DNA from 4 places in the Paenibacillus sp. VMFN-D1 genome. Region 3 is predicted to be linked to each of the others. Evidence: riboswitches for the same ligand, from Rfam matches in the RefSeq annotation. Region 3 holds a riboswitch; each other region holds the start of a gene.
What was found. A riboswitch is a leader RNA that binds a small molecule or an ion and turns the genes downstream of it on or off. The one in region 3 is predicted to bind cyclic di-AMP.

Region 1 (4,490 bases), on a different contig from region 3:
CCCTGTTACTTCTTATTCGTTCGCAACTTTGTGTCAGGTAAAGATTACAAAGTTGTTACTATCGCTGGGACTATTGTAACAAAGGAATCGGACTTTGGCAATTGTTTCTAACAGAAAAAGAAGATTTGTAGGAAAATTTATAGGAAATGATGTTTATTTGTTGGACGAGTGGGTAAAAGAAATGACAAGGGTGGAAAAAACAGGAGAAAACCGTGGATTTACTCATGTAAAAATTTTTTTTGAATTGCTGTTACCTTTTGGGTGGTTCGTACGTCTAATAAGTAACAACAAACCCGCGGGGCGATTTCGGCAAAAATCAGCGGCGCGGGTTGTTCTGGATATGCATTGTTTTCGAGAGATAATCAATTGTAAACCGCAGCTTGGTATTTGGCCGTACTCATGACCCGTTTGGCGCCAACGTAGCGGTTGGCGTAGTAGCTTTGGCTCAGTTTGCTGATGGTAACGCCTTTCGAAGAGGACGCGTGTGCGAATTTTCCGTTGCCGATGTAAATGCCGACATGGGAAACGCCTGCGCCTAGAGTGTTAAAGAAAACCAGGTCTCCTGCTCTCAGCTGGCTTTTGGAAACAGCGGTACCTGTTTTATACTGCGCAGCAGATTGACGCGGGAGGGTTAACCCCAGCTTTTGGTACACGTAACGGGTAAAACCGGAGCAATCGAAGCCGTTCGTAGTTGTTCCGCCGGTTTTGTAAGAAACGCCGATCGTGTTGTTAACGATGTGATTCAGAGATGAATCCGCAAATACGCTGCCGGTGCCCATGGAGAACGCAAGTGTAAGGCCCAGCGCTGCGGCTGCCAACTTCTTCTTCAAAAAAATAAACCCCTTCCAATGCCTGCGAGGTTAGCTTAAGGATTCGGTAGAAGGTCCCCTATGATCCCTCTGTAGCGAGATCAATTCACCCAAAATTGGATCCCCCGCTTCCTGGTGCCCGGGAATTCGGCTCGTGATGATTGCACCGGAAATGGACATGCTGACAAGTTACCTATAATCGTACATACCAATCAAATGAACGGACAAATGATGAAATCAGTTACAGCAAAGTCAAAATCGTTACAGCAAAGATTACAAAGTTGTTACTAAGTTCGTACTCGGATTATTTTAACAGAGGATTTATACTTTGGCAAATGGTTAACAATCATTTTACAACAAAAACCCCGCCTCTTTTCAACAGAAAGAGACGGGGTTCTTCTTTTATCAGCGGATTAAAGTGATGACAAAATTTTAACTATTCCGAAATATTTTTTTTCGTACGGTTCATTTGCTGATGCCACAAATCATATTGGGAGGAGATATTCCATAATTTAAAGATACAGCTGACCATATGATAGCCCTGTTGGATAATCAGGGTGGCAAGCCCTGCCCAGATCAGAGAGACGCTGCTGGTAATGCCATACAAGAGCAGGCTGACCGCGCCCAGCAGAACGGATATGCCGATGACCGGCAGCGCGCTTCGCAGGCAGATCCAGAGTGAGGAGAACATGCTGGTTCCACCGGTTTTGCCAAACTGCATGAACAGAATCATCTGATGGACGATGTAGCAGTACAGAAGCCAGACTGCCATGTACGGGATGCAGTGAAGCAGCTGGGCATGGTTTTGGATCGCGCTGAGCAGGATTGGATACATCTTCGGGATCATCCAGTATAACGGAGCGGCGATAAGCACCCATTCGATCAGGTGAAAAAGAAACACCGTTTTGCCGTGCAGCTTCATGCCCTGGAAGAAAAACAGTCCGCGTTCCCCCTGATGCTCCCGGTGCAGGCCGTAGAAGATACCCGCGTGGATAAAAGGGGTCAGCAGCACGCGTAGGGCGACCATCCCCAACAAAACCCATAGGTAGGTATGCACGGTGCTGCTTTGGGTCAAGCTCATTTGTCCCTCCACATAATAGAGGACCTGGCTGAGTTCGGTCGGCGGGGGATCGGGATACCGCATCAGCAGCGGCACGACCGCCGAATCGATCAGACGGTACAGGAAGTAGCCCCAGAGCAGCTGGTACAGGAACATGATGATCATGACATAAAATTGGTCTTTGACGCTTTTCCAACCGTTAACAATATAGGATTTCACTGCTCTCACCTCACCAGGACAGACTTCCAAGCAGGGTTTCAATCAGCTTGGTAATGCTTACGTTCCAGCGGAGGAGCACTTTATGATCCATGTCCGCCTTCAGGTAGTTGTTCACATGTTTGTTTTCCAGCACGACCGTATAGCCGGGATCGATCATGGCCCAGGCCAGCGGGGAGCTGTATGTCAGCTTGAACTGGGTGCTGGCGTTCTTTACGTCCCAAACCTTTTTGATCTGATGCCCGTCCGTAAATGTGAACAGAATCGGCACCTGCGGCAGATCGCCGCCCTTTTTGCTGACCTTCACCATAGAATCGTAGCGGGGCTGCGCCGAATCCTTATCCTTGCGCACCGTAATTTCATCGACCGAAAAATCGGCCATCTGGCTGCCATATACATATTGATCGAAGAAGGTCTGCCACGACTTGCCGGTTACCTGTTCGACCACCTTTTGAAAATCAGCCGTGGCAGGATGTTCGAAACGGTATTTCTTCGCATAGGTGGACATGATTTTCTTCATGGTCTGGGCGCCGGTCAGCGTCTCCATTTCTTTCAGGACCATCTTGCCACGGTAATACACGTTCAGCGCATATTGATTCTGCGACGTATATTTCCAGGCGTCCTGGGTCAGCGGCGCAGGCGAAGCGATGAGCGAGGACTGGATCGGCAGATTGGGGATGACGCCGTATTCCTGCTCCATCAGCTTATCCTCAGCGTAGGAGGTGAAGCCTTCGTCCAGCCAGGCCTCCTCGAACTCGTTGCTGGCGATCATGCCGTAGAAGTACTGATGGCCGATTTCATGGATGACGGTCCGCTCGAGGTCGTAACCCGGGGAGTCGTCCTTGGCCCCGAAGGCCGTAATCAGCGTCGGATACTCCATGCCGCCTGCCCCATTGCCTGCTTCGGGCGGAACGACGATAGACAGGGTGGAATACGGATACTTCCCGTACCATTTGCTGAAATATTTAAGCGCGGCCTTGGCGGCGTAGAAATAGCGCTCCTTCAAATCCTTGTGGGCGGGATCGAGATACAGCTTGATCCGGACCCCGGGCACCTCCGCTGAAGAGAACGGCTCCTCGGCGACGATAAAGTCGGGGGATGCGGCCCAGGCAAAGTCATGTACGTCGTCGGCGTAGAACTGATAGATCTTCTCGCCGTTCTTGATCTGTGAGTTCTGTACCGGGAAACCGGTTGCGGCCACCGTGTAGTTCTTCGGTACGTGAATGCGGACGCTGTAAATGCCGAAATCGGAGTAGAATTCCGAATTGCCGTGGTACTGGTGCAGGTCCCAGCCCTCGCTCGTCCGGCCGCGCGTTCCCACGGGCTCGTAGACGGCGATTTTGGGGAACCACTGCCCGGCCATGACAAAGTTGCCGGCGGTCCCCATTCGGGCGAAGATTTTGGGCAGTTGGACTTCGAATTGCATGGTCAGCGTGATGCTTTCGCCTGGTTTCACCGGCCGCGGAAGACGCACCTTCATCAAGGTCTTGTCCTTCGTATTGCCGTCATCCGGCTGCACGTATTGAATCCGGTGCATCAGCGACAGACCGTCGGCAGTCTTCATCGCAGTCAGGGTCATGGACCCAAAGCCGTCGGCAGGCATCGTGTCATTGCGCAGCTTACCGCCGGATTCCTTCATAAACGTCGTATCCATGGAAGCGAAGGCGTTCGGATAGAGGTGAAAATACAGCTCGTTTACCGTTTTTTTGCCGGGATGAGTCCAGGTCAGGGTCTGGGTTCCTTTAATTACCCGGCTATCCGGATCAAGGGTCGTATCGATGTGATATTCCACCACCCGCTTGCTGAGCACCTCCGCGGTCGGCTGCTGGACGCTCTCCATCGGTGACGGAGGCTTGTAAGCCGCTGGAGGCTTGGCCTTATCCGGAGCGTAGGAAGGCATGGACTCGGGCGAATCCTTAAAGACGAACCACAGTGTTCCCGTAATCAGGAGTACAAGAACGAGAAAGGATAAAAAGACGAGTTTGGCGCGTGCTGGGGCCATATACGAATACCTCCCGTTGACAAGCATCTACAGCATGTATATGTTGGCTTTCCAGCGATTATTAGTTAAAATAAAATTAAGTTGGACGGGTATCCACAAATCGCGGAGGCGCAGCGCAGCGTTTCTGTTTTCAAATAGGAGGAACATCGGAAATGGACAACAAGGAACAGGTAGGCAAGAAGCCCATCGCACTGAATATCGTCAGCGGCAAGAGCAAGCACAAGATGGGTTTTGGGGCAGGCTCTATCGATCTGAACAACATTTCTCCAGTCATTATCGACCGCGGCGAAGCCGTCATCGATATCGGAGCGATGCACGCCAAGAGCAAGCCGGAGCGCCGCATTCGCTTTACGCCGAACCGGGAGGAAGTCCCGAACGGACGCCAGGTGTGGATCGTATGGGT
Region 2 (4,490 bases), on a different contig from region 3:
CTCCCCGGTCAGCCGTCCGGCCGCTTCGGCGAGCGTTGTATCTCCAGTTGCACCCAGCGCCATTTGACCCGGCAGATTCGTACCTCCGGGGATTCGTTTAACGACCCCGCCTTCCTGGTCGATGCCAAGGAACAGCGGAATGTCGCCTGCCTCCATCTGTAGATCATGCGTCAGAGTGGTGACCTGCCGAACGTCTATCATATTTTTATCGAAAAGAATAAGTCCGCCCAAATCCTGATCATGAACGCTGCGTTTGACCCCTTCATTGACCGTAGTCGTCACTTGCCCGTTCCATTGCCGGATGTCAGGCATGAGCATTTGGCCGACCTGCTCGCTTACGGTCATGTAGGACATCAGCTTATCCCAATCCTGTGCCTGAATGGCTCCTTGACGTTCGAAGCGAATGACCCGTGACATAAATACAGCAAACTCCGCTCGCGTCACAGATCGGTCCGGACGAAAGGTGCCATCCGAATATCCGCCGATCAATCCGTTGGAGCTCATCATGAGAATAGGCGCTGCCGCCCAATGCTTTGCTGTATCCGTCAATGATACGGGGTGCTGGCCTTTTACGAGTGAATAGGCACGTGTAAGAAACGCCGCCGTTTCGGCACGACTCATCGGTGCATCCGGATGGAATGTGCTGTCAGGAAATCCGCTGGCCAGCCCATGTTTTGCGGCAATGGCTATTTCAAGATAAAAAGGATGGTTCTTAGGCACATCTGTATAGGTCATGCCGCCGTCGGCTGCTTGCTGCAGCTCCTGCGGATAGAGTTCCCGCACCATGAAAGTGACAGCTTGCGCTCTTGTGACTTGTTTTTCGGGCATAAACTTCCCGTTACCGTATCCGGCGACGGTTCCCCGTTCGGCCATATAGGTGATGCCGTCCTCTGCCCACTTCGAGTGCTGCAGATCGGTAAAGCGTTCTTCCGCAGCTGCACTTCCTGCCCATACGAGCACAGAACCGAGCACGGCACCGAATATCGTCATCAGTTTTACATTCATCTGCTCCACTCCTGTTGCTGTTCTAGGTACGATGATTAGACGCGAGTGACATACCGTTTGTTGCGTTATTGCCTCGACTCCAGACACATCATGAAAAAATGCATTCCCTGCTCTGCAGGAAATAAGCCCTTACTCATAAGCCATTACGCTCAAGCCATTATTCCCACGGGATTACTCTTTCCCTTCATATATATCCGCTGCATTTACGCAAAAAAAAGACCGCCGGCACAGATGCCGGGGCCTGATTACGAATGGTTTGAACCATCTGAATCGCTATTTTTTTAAATGATACGGTACCGTCGTCACAACAACATCTTTGCGGAATAAAAGATAAGTCCGAATCATCAAGCTCGTCTGGTTGTGCAGCAGATTGTGCCAGCTCCGCTTGGGAATAAACTGCGGAATGATCACCGTGACCTGGTAGTTGGATTCGCTGGCTTTCCGGTGCACCGTATCGATAAATTTACTAAGCGGATGAATGATGCTCCGGTACGGAGAATGCAGCGTCACAAGGCGCACGTCGGGCCGCCATTTTTGCCATTTTTCCTCAAACCGGTTCTCTTCTTCCCGTTCAAACGGAATATATACCGCAATGATCTGATCCGCCGCCAGTGACTTCGCATAATTCAGGGAATGCTCCACGACATGCGTAATGCCCGAAACGGGGAGAATGATCACGTTGCCTTCAATCGGTACCGCCGGCTCACATGTCGACAGCCGCAGCTGCTCGCCAACCGCTTCATAATGCTTCTTGATCCGGTGGAACAGATACACAATCAGCGGCAAAAAGATCAGTACCGGCCAGATCTGCGCAAACTTGGTTGCGAAGAACATCACCGACACCGTGAAGCTGATCAGCGCGCCGATCGTATTGATCACGAGCTTCGTCACCCAACCCTGCGGTTTTTCCCGAATCCACTTGACGATCATCCCCGTTTGCGAGAGCGTGAAAGGGATAAATACCCCTACCGCATACAGTGGGATCAAATGTTCCGTCTGTCCGTGGAAGGCGACGATCAGCACGATGGACAGTAGCCCAAGGATGATGATTCCGTTCGAATATCCCAAACGGTCACCGCGGACAGTAAACATCCGGGGAATAAACCGGTCTTTGGCTAAATTGACCGCCAGCAGCGGAAACGCCGAATATCCGGTATTGGCCGCCAGGATCAAGATCAGTGCCGTCGTGCCCTGGATGAAAAAGTACATAAAATTCCGTCCGAACGTCTGATTGGCAATCTGAGAAACGACCGTCTCCTGGGGATTTGGGGATATGCCCAAATAATAAGCAAGAAATACGATGCCCGAGAAGAGTACAGCCAGCAGAATCCCCATTGCCATCAAGGTTTTGGCCGCATTGTTCGGGGCCGGGTCCTTGAAGTTCGGGATGGCGTTCGAGATCGCTTCGACCCCGGTCAGGGCGGAGCTGCCCGAAGCAAAAGCTTTTAAGAGTAGGAACAGGCTGATCCCCGCTACCGGCGTCCCGACCGGCGTATGCAAATGCGGTGAAACGTGACCGGTCACGATGTTGTACATACCGACGCCGATCAAAATGAACAGCGCGAAGGCGAACAGATACACCGGATAAGCCAGGATGGAGGCTGACTCGGTGACGCCCCGCAAATTCAGCAGCGTAATGAGGATGACGAAGGTGACGGCAATCCCCACCGTATGCTCATGCAGCGCCGGAAACGCCGAAGTCAGTGCGTCCGTGCCCGCCGAAACGCTGACCGCAACAGTCAGAATGTAATCTATCAGCAGCGATCCGCCGGCCACAAGCCCGGGGTAGATTCCCAGATTCTGTTTGGAGACAACGTAAGCGCCGCCGCCATGCGGATAAGCGAAGATGATCTGCCGGTAGGATAAAATGAGTGCAGCCAGCAAAATCAATACGCCGATTCCGATCGGTATCGAATACCAGAACGCCGCCGTGCTGACCGTGACCAGAACCAGCAAAATTTGCTCCGGCCCATACGCTACGGACGACAGCGCATCGGAGGATAGAATGGCCAACGCTTTTTTCTTGTTCAGTTTTTGTTCTCCCAATTCGGTAGACTTCAGCGGCCGTCCAATCAGAAGTCTTTTCAATGCTGCCATAAATGTTTGTCACCGCCAGTGTTAGAGTTGAAATGCTCATGATGTACCCGTTAGACACGTGCTCAACCCTTTTTGGGCACAACAAAAAAAGCCGCAGGAAAGCTGGACCTTCCCGTGACTTTACGCGCACGACAAATCCCTCTTTCATCACGCTTACGAGGTTAGCTGACGGATTCGGGACCGAAAGTATCCCTACACTCAATAAATGAACATCAAGTGATTCACCCCTGGGACGAAGGCTTAACTTCCTCCCTTTGGTTCCCCCGCTCCTGACTTCAGAATTCAGCGATCAAGGAGTATTACGTTTCAGGTTCATTACGTTTCAGGTTCACAAGTTCACGATTACGAATTGAATCTTACTCCTTCCGGATGCCTGCTGTAAAGAAGCAAACGGTTTGAGATACGTATGAAAAAAATCAAAAGAACTCCATGTCAACGCTTACAATGGCGGCAATCTATTAATTTCTGGCTGTAGCTGTGCATATCGCTTGTTTACGCTATTAAATTCATATCGGGCTTCTAAATATTTCGATCCGCCGCATTCCTCAGCGAAGCCTCTACGGTATCCAGTCGGTTCAAGCAGTGATGCCGGACCATTTCGAGGTCGTTATCCAGCTGATCCGGCTCCAGGTCGCGATGCAAAATATTCATGCACCAATGGGTCAGGTTTCTCAAATGATGGCGGTATGCATAATAACGCAGCAAATCCAGGTTCAGCTCCATCCGTTGTCCTAGTTCTTGCTCATACCCTGTGAGAAAATGACCCAGTCCGTCCCCGGTATACCCCACGATATCCAGCTCTGGTGGCGCAAGCATGGCCGCTTCCCAGTCCAGGACGACCAACCGGCCGTCCGCGGTCTCCATCAGATTCCCTCCCCACAGATCACCGTGACAGAGCACATTGGGAGCCGGGTCAAGCACGAGCCGTTCACGAACCCCTGTTATCTGGTGCAGCAGCTCGGTTATGTGCGTTTGCTGAGGGATAACAAGCTCACGCAGCAGCTGGCTTGCGGGACTTGCACCGGGCTGAAGATGCTCAAGCTGCTCCAGGCATTGGATCAAATGTTCGGAGAAGGAGACATCATACGTTTCACTCGAAAGGCCAGATGTGGCAGTAAAGGGAGTCAACTGCCGAATCCGCGCCGCCAGCCGTCCAATACGCTCCAAATTATGCTTGGAAAAAGGATAAGCTTCAGCCCAGGTCTCCCCATCGATAAATTGAAACAGCAGCGCTGTGCAATCGGAGAGGGAAAGCAGGAAAGCACCGCTTAAGGTTCGAAACGGACAGGGCAGCTCCACAAAGCGGCCGGTCTGATGCAATTCCCACATAAACGGCACATAACGGCTGCACCGAAGAATGCCTTGGCGGTGGCTGTCATTGCTATGGT
Region 3 (4,490 bases):
CTGCTGCGGATATTCGACCTCGATCCTTCCCTGTTCGGGCAGGCGGAGAAGTATTTGCTCATCGCCGGGGGCGCCCTGGTCATTCAGGCGCTGCTGACCGCCGTCACGGCCATGATTCAATCTCATGGATTAACCCGGCAGACGATGGTCGTCACAATCGGCATGAACGTACTGAATATTTTCGGCAATTACCTGTTTATTTACGGCCCTGGAGGCTTTCCGAAGCTGGGCGTCGTCGGGGTGGCGATATCCACCGCCTTTGCCCAGTGCGTCGGGCTGGCCGTCAATCTGGTGCTGCTCCGCAAGGCGGCGGGCGTCTACATCCGCTGGAACGACCTGTTCGTGTGGAGCCGTGAGCATATCGGGAAGGTGCTGCGCGTCGGCGTGCCGTCCTCGGCCGTGTCCTTGTCTTACTCCGCCAACCAGTTTGTGACCACGGCCTTTATTTCGTCGCTTGGGGCCAGCGTGCTGGCAACGAAAATTTACACGCAGAACATCATGTTCTTCGTCATGATTCTGGCTGTCTCGCTGGGCCGGGGCGGGCAGATCATCGTCGGGCAGCTGGTCGGCGCGGGCCAGAGGGAAGAGGCCTACAAGCAGGTGATCCGGAATCTGATCCGCAGCGAGCTGATCACGCTGGCGGCCGTCGCCGTGCTGACGCTGTTCCGGCAGCCGCTGATGAAGCTGTTCACGACCGACCCGGACATTATCGCGATGGGAGCGGCCTTGCTGCTGCTGAGCTTTCTGCTGGAGCCGGGGCGCAATTTCAACGTCATCCTGGAACGGTCGCTGCAGGCCGCCGGCGACGCCCGGTCCGCCATGATCGTGTCCATCACGGTGACCTGGCTCTTTAGCGTGCCGCTGACGTACCTGCTCGGCATCTATTGGGGATACGGCCTGTACGGCATCTGGGCGGCGTTTATTGCCGACGAATGGCTGCGGGGCATCCTGCTCTGGGTCCGCTGGAGGAGCAAGGCCTGGCAGCGAAAAGCGCTGGTGCAGCTTCGCAGCGAGGAGCAGGCGCTGTAGCCGCCCGCGCAGGCAGCACAAAAAAACCGCCACTCGGGGATTATCCGGGGTGGCGGTTCTTTGTGCTGGCGCCGAACAGGGACAGATATGCCGAGGAGCGGCGGATCAAGGCGCGGGTATCCGTCGGGAACTCCCGGCCGAGCAGCGGGAGGCGGTTGACGGGAGCTTTCGCCTGGACTTCCGTACCAAGGTCAGCCGTCAGGCCGGAGATCGCTAGCGACGTTCCTCCCCCGATGCGCAGCGATGCTGCAGCTCCTTCGGCGTAAGCCGTACGGTTCCGCTCGAGAAGGCCGGCATCAAGGGATCTTCCCATGTGTTCGGCTGTTGTGCGCGCGGTATGCTGCTCCAAGCGTGACCTGACATCAAGCAGCGCCATCAGCGCGAGCGGGTACTGATTGTGGTCCGGCTGCTTCAGAATGTTCATGGCCGTCGCGGTGATGGCCTCTTCCAGCGTCAGTCCGCAAATATAACGCAGGCGGCAGCCCCACCGTACCAGATCGAAGGCTTGCTTGCCTGAGCACAGCAGGCCCTCGGCAAGCCCTTCCTCTCCCGAGTAAGGCAGCTTCATAATGCCGATCCGGCAGTTTTCCAGCCAGCCCAGGCTGTGGTGCTGGTACCTTGGAAGATCGATTTCAAACAGTTCGATGGTGGAGATCAAAGCCCGGTTCATCGCGACATCCTCCTTGACCGTGATTTCATGTATACTCCCTGCCATCTTGTTCCGGATCGTCACGGCAAGTAGGGTTCCATACATGTGTCCGATTGGTAAACTATCCGCATCATACGTCCAAGGGATATCTTTGGCAAGAAGACGAGGCGGATTTTTCGGATCAAAACCAGCATCTTTCCAGCGCAAAGTCCAAAATCCCGGCAAAAAGCCGCTTTTTTTCAGCCTAGCGGCTTCAGCCCTATTCCGGCATTATTTTCCGATCCAATGGGCGGGTTCAGCCATTTGAATGGTTTCCCGCCTTCAGTTATCCAGCAAAGCTAAGGAAAGCGGTAGGAAAGGCCGTAAAACAATGATTCCTACGGATTAGGACCCGTTTTCCCATCAGATCCCCAAATAAAGCAGGGAATCGTATCGTTTCCCTGCTTTACAGTTCGCCGTCCCAGGCGTATATTCATTTCATCATCCAATAGAGTAAAATTTGCGACTTGATGAACGCTGAATTTTCCGATGAAAAGCGGGGGAACCAATCGCAGTCCTCGTCCCACGGAGCTTTATGCTGGGGCTTGCGGCTTGCAGGGGTGAATCGGAGGCAGGATAACACCTGTTTCCGTAGGGCTACTCTCACGGCCCGAATCCGTCAGCTAACCTCGTAAGCGTAGTTGAGAGCGGAGGAAACTGTGATTTGACGCATCAACACAGGGTATCTGCTCTGTGTTTTTCTGTGCGCTCATTTTGAAGGATGAAGCGTGTACATGGAATATGTCTATTCGCTGAATTTCCGCCGAAGGCGGAAAGCGGGGGAACCGGTCGTGTCTGCAGCATCCGCTGCGGGCATATGGGGTGAATCTCGAAAGTGATGAGTAGGGCTACTCTTTGGCCCGAATCCGTCAGCTAACCACGCAAGCGTATTAAGAGAGGCAGCTGTTATTCATGCAGATGGCAAGGCTTATTCAGCCTTGGATTTGGAAGCATGGAAGAGTGTCCTCTTTCCGGTGCTTCTTTTTTGTTGTTTAAAAAAGGAGAAGCATGGATTCCCAAGCGGGCGGCGCCCGCGATTTTGTACAAACAGAGAAAACAGGTTATTTGGGAGAGAGGAGAACTTGAAGTGCCCCAGATACAAGTAAACGGAACTACGTTATATTATGAAATTCACGGCAGCGGCACGCCCATCGTGTTCATTCACGGGCATTTGTCGTCCCATCATATGTTTGAGCCCCAGGTCGAATATTTCAGCAAGCGGGCGAAGGTAATCGTGCTGGACCTCCGGGGTTACGGCAATTCGGGGAAGCTTGACGTGGAGGTCGGGCACATTATGGAAACCCAATGCAGCGATCTGTGCGAGCTGCTCAATAAGCTGCATATTTCGCAGGCGACGCTGGTCGGCTGTTCCAGCGGAAGCGTGCTCGCCCAGACGTTTGCCGCCCTTCATCCGGACCGGGTCAGCGCCCTGGTGCTCGTAGATAGCTACTTCGCGGGATGCTTCGGAAAAAAGAACCATTTGCTGAATATTTGCGAGGCATGCAGCTGGCTGTCTTATTATTTGCCTGCGGAGTTTTTCCTCCGCTCGCTGCGGGTGACGTATAACCGGTGGAGACCGGTCTACAGCATCCTCCGCAAGGAGCTGTACCACAAGCGGCCGACAGAGTCGATCAAGCAGCGCATGGAGCTGCTGCGTATGGAGATGCCCGCCAATTTGGCGCGGCTGCCGATGCCTGTACTGTGCGTCGCAGGCAGCCAAAGCGAGTGGTTCGTCAAGCAAATGCAGCGGGCGGCCACCCTGTTCCGGCATGTGCAGCTGGCGACGATCGAGGATGCGATGTACCCGACCCATTTATGCCAGCCCCATGCATTCAACCGCATGCTGCTGAACTTTTTGATGGACCAGCATATTTACCGGACCCGGGAAGCCTATGGAGGATAGCCCGCGGTCATGGGATTTGCCTCCTGGAAAGAAAATCGCATCTTGAGTCACACTGGCCCTAACCAAACGATCTACTCGCTGTATTAGGCAGCAAGTTAACCGCCCGATAAGAAGGCGGTTAACTGAGCTCTAGCGAGTATTCGTTTTTTCAATGAGACTGATTATATTAAAAAGGGAGGGATGAACCGTCCATCAATATCGGTGAATCCGTATTCCTGGGCAAGATCACCAACCTGTAATACCAGTCCGTTTTTCAGTTTCACTTCATCATCCCCAGCCAGGGCTGACACCGCCCGCCCTACGTAATACGGAGACTCCGTGTGTTTCAGAGCCTCAACCTCCTTCCAATGAGCTTCATCTGTACCGAAGTTCCTTAATACCAGTTCTGTTCTCATCCAGCCAGGGGAGACCGCTACCACGGTTATTTCAGTGCTTTTGAGATCGTGAGCTAATCCGAGCACTGAGCGGTTAATGGTATTTTTGGCGAGGTCGTAATAGAAAGTTCCTAAATACTTATCCTGGTCCTGAAATGTGGTATGTACGATCAATCCAGAATCAGCTTCCAGCATAAGCGGGATCGCATAATGGTTTGTCGCTATTTGTAGGCGTACTCCATTCTGAAACATAGCATCCCACATGCTCAGCGGATATTCCCAGAATGGTTTGGATTGTAAATTCACTTCCAAGTCATGCAGTCCCCAGACGTTATTCACTAGGATATGGAGCCGTCCTTGTTCCTGTCGGATTCTCTCGATCAAAGCTTGTGTATCCTCATCACGGGTATGATCGCAACGACATGCGTAAGCCTCTCCTCCATGACTTCGAATCTCCTCCACAGTTTCATCGATACTGCCTGGAAAACCGTGTGTA
Region 4 (4,490 bases), on a different contig from region 3:
AAACGCTGGACCGTCTGAAATCCGAAAACAAGATTGAGCAGTACGTTGCCGAAGCGAGCGATTTGGCTGCACAGAAATAGAGGTTAAGCTGTCTGTTCTCATTTTATACGTCGGATAAAATAGCGAAGCGAATTCGCTATTTTTTCTGTTCAATGATGGGTACCTTGTTTCAAAAATGTCGCGATCTGTTGTATACAGGGAAAGGATGGGACAGGCAGGTATGATGACAAAGGAGGTTCTTGGGTCTTTATGAATATATTCTCCGTTTTTTGGGAATACCGGACGTATTTTGCGACAGGTATCCAGTATACACTGCTCCTGGCGGCCATCGGCGTCATCTGCGGCTTCGTGCTGGGCATTATTATATCCTTGCTGCGGATGTCCCGCTTGTGGCTGCCGAAGCTGATCGGTTCGGTATGGGTGGAAGTTCTCCGCGGTACCCCGATGGTTGTTCAGCTGTTTATTATTCACTACGGCCTCGTGGCCTTCGGGGTCAAATTTACGCCAATCGAGTCCGGTGCAATTACGCTGTCCATTAACAGCTCCGCGTACCTTGCGGAAGTGTTCCGTGCCGGAATCCAGGGGGTGGACCGGGGGCAGTCGGAAGCGGCCCGTTCCCTCGGAATGCCGCGCAGCATGACGATGCGGTACATCGTGCTGCCCCAAGCTGTAAAAAGCGTGCTGCCGGCCATTGGCAATGAGTTTATTACGATTATCAAGGAATCATCCATCGTATCGTTTATCGGCGTCACCGACTTGATGTACCAGTCGGGGGCTATCCAAGGGATTACGTATGATTACCTCAGTCCGCTGCTGGTCATTGCAGCCATCTACTTCATTATGACGTTTACCTTGTCCAAGCTGCTGGGGGCATTTGAAAGGAGGCTGAATACCGATGATCAGCGTTAAAGATTTGCGCAAATCGTTCGGCAAGCTGGAGATTCTGAAAGGGATCGACATCGACATCGCCAAAGGCGAGGTCGTCGTCGTGATCGGCCCCAGCGGCTCGGGAAAAAGTACCTTTCTCCGCTGTTTGAATCTGCTCGAAACCCCGACAGGGGGACAGATCACGTTTGAAGGCGAGCCGATTACGGACAAACGCCATAACATCAATGCCACACGCGAAAAAATGGGCATGGTGTTCCAGCATTTTAACCTGTTCCCGCATAAATCGGTGCTGCAGAACCTCATGCTGGCGCCGGTTAAGGTGAAAAAGCAGCCGCCGGCCGAGGCGGAACGGATTGCCCTTGACCTGCTGCGCACGGTCGGATTATCCGACAAGAAGGATGCGTATCCTTCCCAGCTGTCAGGCGGACAGAAGCAGCGGATCGCCATCGCGCGGGCGCTGGCCATGCAGCCCCACGTCATGCTCTTTGACGAGCCGACTTCGGCGCTGGACCCTGAAATGGTCGGCGAAGTGCTGGAGGTCATGAAGAAGCTCGCGGAGGGCGGCATGACGATGGTCATCGTAACCCATGAAATGGGGTTTGCCCGGGAAGTCGGCGACCGGATCGTCTTTATGGACGGCGGACAAATCGTCGAGCAAGGGACGCCTGCAGAAGTGTTCGGTAACCCGCAAAACAGCCGCACGAAAGATTTTCTGAGCAAGGTCCTTTGACCAAGAGCCTGCATCTACAAATGATAAAGCCCTGGACGAGAATATTACTCATCCAGGGCTTTTTTTGTACCTTTTTATGAATAAATCGTTAAAATGAATGAAGAAGTTGTAACTTTTTTGAAAGGAATTGAGCCGTTGCTCCCTTGCTTAAGTCAGCTAACAACTCTAAATAAAGCCTGATCATTCAAAGGTTTTGGATTGGTAACATTTTCATGAGCACTGGTTACAAAATTGTGATATATTTGTTGAGCCGAAACTTTTAAGGTAAAGTGCGGGGGATGTAATTTGTGTACATAGTACGCTTGGGGTGAATCGCACCAACAGGGCGTAGGGTTGTCTCCTCAATCCGAATCCGACAGCTAACTTCGCAGGCATCACGACTTAAGGAGGAACCATGAAAAGATTTAAAGGAATCAAGACACTTGCAGCCATCATCGGCATTTCTCTGGCGGTACAGTCGGTACCCACGTTTGCGGACTCGGTCCATGTAGCGAAGGATGGAGACACCTTCTATACACTATCTAAACAATATGGCGTTAATTTGAATCAACTGATGAATGCAAATCCGAATGTACAAGCAACCAATATTTATCCGGGCCTGAAATTAAACGTTCCCGGAGCAAGCACAGCCAAGGCATTTGCCGCAGAGGACAGCGGCTCCATCATCACGGCTGCTTCCCTGAACGTCAACGGCAATGACAAAGTCGTGGAAGCATGGGGTAAAACCTTCGATTACTCCAAAACGCTGGACGTCCGAGCCACGGCATATTCTTCCGCAGCTAGCGAAAACGGCAAGTGGGGCGCAGTGGATTACTTCGGCAACCCGCTGAAGCTGGGCACGATCGCGGTTGACCCGTCCGTTATTCCATTGGGAACGAAAGTGCTCGTTACCGGTCACAGCTTCCCGGGCCTTCCGAAGAAAGCCTTCGTAGCGACAGCTAAGGATACCGGCAGCGCGATTAAGGGGAAACGCATCGACATTTTCGTGCCGGGCAGCCCGGAAAGCGTCAGTGCCTTCGGATTCCAGGACGTTGAGCTGTACTTCATTAAATAGTCAATGCTATTCATAACAACACGGAAAAACCGGCTTTTGTACTCAAGCCGGTTTTTTTGTACGCTCAGCGCGTTACTTGTCTTTTGGAACGTGAAGTAACCTCGGCAGCGTGACGAATGAATAGCCTTTATTTTTCAAGGTCCGAATAATGTCCGGAAGGGCATCGATCGTACCGCTGAGATTGGATGTGGTTCCGCCTCCCGCATGCTGAAGAATGATCGAGCCTTGCCCAACGGTGGACAGCACGTTGCGCTTGACCGCTTCCTTGCCGATTCCTTTCCAATCCAGCGAATCGACGTTCCAGTTTACGATTTTGTAGCCCTGCTGCTTGGCCCAGCGTAGTTGGCGTTCCGTGATGTCTCCATAAGGGGGCCTGATCAGCTTGGGCTTATAGCCGACGATGCCGTAGAGCGTGTTCTCCGTCCGCTTAATCTCGGCTACATATTCGTCCATCTCCAATTTGTGAAACACGGGATGATTATAAGAGTGGTTTCCGATCACATGTCCTTCACGGACGATGCGCTCGACCAGCTCGGGATGCTTCTTCGCCCGGCTGCCCATCACAAAAAAGGTGGCTTTAATATGATGGGCTTTGAGCACATCCAGGATCTGAGGAGTAAACCTGGGATCCGGCACGTCATCAAAGGTTAGGGCCACCTCTTTGACGCGCGGACCGTGAATTTTGAACGTTTCGGGATATTTTTTGATCAACTGGCCGAGCGTAAGGATCTGCTGTTCCTTCCGCTTTTCTTTCGCCTCCCGGCTGCTGGTTTCCCGTGCAGGTTCGGAACCTGACGGATGTTCCGGGGGTTCACCGCCTTGAGCGGCGGCTGCCGGCCGCCCGGACTGCCAAGGACAGATCAACAACAAGATCAGCAGGGAAGACAGCAATACGCATAACAGCTTCTTTTTCATCCGTCTCGACTCCTTTCCACCGCGGACAAACAGCGAAAACATGATTATCCTTGTTATGTCCATAAGTTGATGCAATTATGTTGCTTTAAATCAGATGCTGGGCCACATTTTCATATCGTTCGGCAAAGCGTGTATAATAGAACTGATGGATTACGGTCGCTGCACATTGGCCGTAACCGCGAGGTATGGACAATGAGCGGCGGCGCTGCAATCATATAACCCTGTTGTCATATAGGCTTAATCACATACAACATAAAGGAGACACGAAGCAATGGCAGATCTATTTACACCTTATGTACTTAAAGGATTATCTCTGAAAAACCGGATTGTTATGCCTCCGATGTGCCAATATTCGGTACAGGCTGAGGACGGGATCCCTAACAATTGGCATTATGTCCATTATGTATCCCGCGCAGTCGGCGGTGCCGGATTGATTATCGTAGAGATGACGGGGGTTCACCCGGACGGACGGATTACGAACCGGGATACGGGAATATGGGATGACGGGCAGATCCCTGCTTACCGCAAAATCGTCGACGAAGTGCACGCCTATGGCGCAAGGATCGGCATCCAGCTGGGCCATGCCGGCCGCAAGGCGGAAGACGCGAACCCGCCTGTAGCCCCATCGGCTATCCGTTTTGACGAAAAATATAAAATTCCGAGAGCTTTGTCCACCGAAGAGGTCCAGAGTCTGGTTACCGCCTATGGGGAAGCGGCCCGGCGCGCTGTGGAAGCCGGCTTTGATACGGTGGAAATACACGGTGCTCACGGCTATTTAATCCATCAGTTCCATTCACCGCTGACCAACCGAAGAGACGACGCGTATGGAAAAGACCTGGCTTTGTTCGGAGAAGAAGTCGTGAAAGCCGTCAAGAAGGCGGTCCCTGAAGACATGCCTGTTCT

Region 1: it holds a riboswitch for cyclic di-AMP, as region 3 does, so the genes downstream of both, C7820_RS32670 (C40 family peptidase) here and C7820_RS19400 (alpha/beta fold hydrolase) in region 3, are expected to answer to the same signal.
Region 2: it holds a riboswitch for cyclic di-AMP, as region 3 does, so the genes downstream of both, C7820_RS07290 (APC family permease) here and C7820_RS19400 (alpha/beta fold hydrolase) in region 3, are expected to answer to the same signal.
Region 4: it holds a riboswitch for cyclic di-AMP, as region 3 does, so the genes downstream of both, C7820_RS04435 (3D domain-containing protein) here and C7820_RS19400 (alpha/beta fold hydrolase) in region 3, are expected to answer to the same signal.

The regions. Positions count from the first base shown of each region.
Region 1 is NZ_QRDU01000011.1:17,787-22,276, forward strand. Features, by position in the region: gene C7820_RS32670 (C40 family peptidase) at 363-830, opposite strand; cyclic di-AMP (ydaO/yuaA leader) riboswitch at 835-972, opposite strand; gene C7820_RS32675 (hypothetical protein) at 1,246-2,088, opposite strand; gene C7820_RS32680 (M1 family metallopeptidase) at 2,099-4,087, opposite strand; gene C7820_RS32685 (YwhD family protein) at 4,240-4,490, shown strand, end outside.
Region 2 is NZ_QRDU01000001.1:1,543,347-1,547,836, forward strand. Features, by position in the region: gene C7820_RS07285 (glycoside hydrolase family 3 N-terminal domain-containing protein) at 1-1,005, opposite strand, end outside; gene C7820_RS07290 (APC family permease) at 1,279-3,102, opposite strand; cyclic di-AMP (ydaO/yuaA leader) riboswitch at 3,237-3,400, opposite strand; gene C7820_RS07295 (phosphotransferase enzyme family protein) at 3,622-4,490, opposite strand, start outside.
Region 3 is NZ_QRDU01000002.1:844,752-849,241, forward strand. Features, by position in the region: gene C7820_RS19390 (MATE family efflux transporter) at 1-1,029, shown strand, start outside; gene C7820_RS19395 (hypothetical protein) at 1,070-1,699, opposite strand; cyclic di-AMP (ydaO/yuaA leader) riboswitch at 2,183-2,370, shown strand; cyclic di-AMP (ydaO/yuaA leader) riboswitch at 2,458-2,621, shown strand; gene C7820_RS19400 (alpha/beta fold hydrolase) at 2,805-3,620, shown strand; gene C7820_RS19405 (SDR family NAD(P)-dependent oxidoreductase) at 3,782-4,490, opposite strand, start outside.
Region 4 is NZ_QRDU01000001.1:928,196-932,685, forward strand. Features, by position in the region: gene C7820_RS04420 (transporter substrate-binding domain-containing protein) at 1-80, shown strand, start outside; gene C7820_RS04425 (amino acid ABC transporter permease) at 250-909, shown strand; gene C7820_RS04430 (amino acid ABC transporter ATP-binding protein) at 896-1,618, shown strand; cyclic di-AMP (ydaO/yuaA leader) riboswitch at 1,857-2,009, shown strand; gene C7820_RS04435 (3D domain-containing protein) at 2,013-2,672, shown strand; gene C7820_RS04440 (polysaccharide deacetylase family protein) at 2,745-3,587, opposite strand; gene C7820_RS04445 (NADH:flavin oxidoreductase/NADH oxidase) at 3,859-4,490, shown strand, end outside.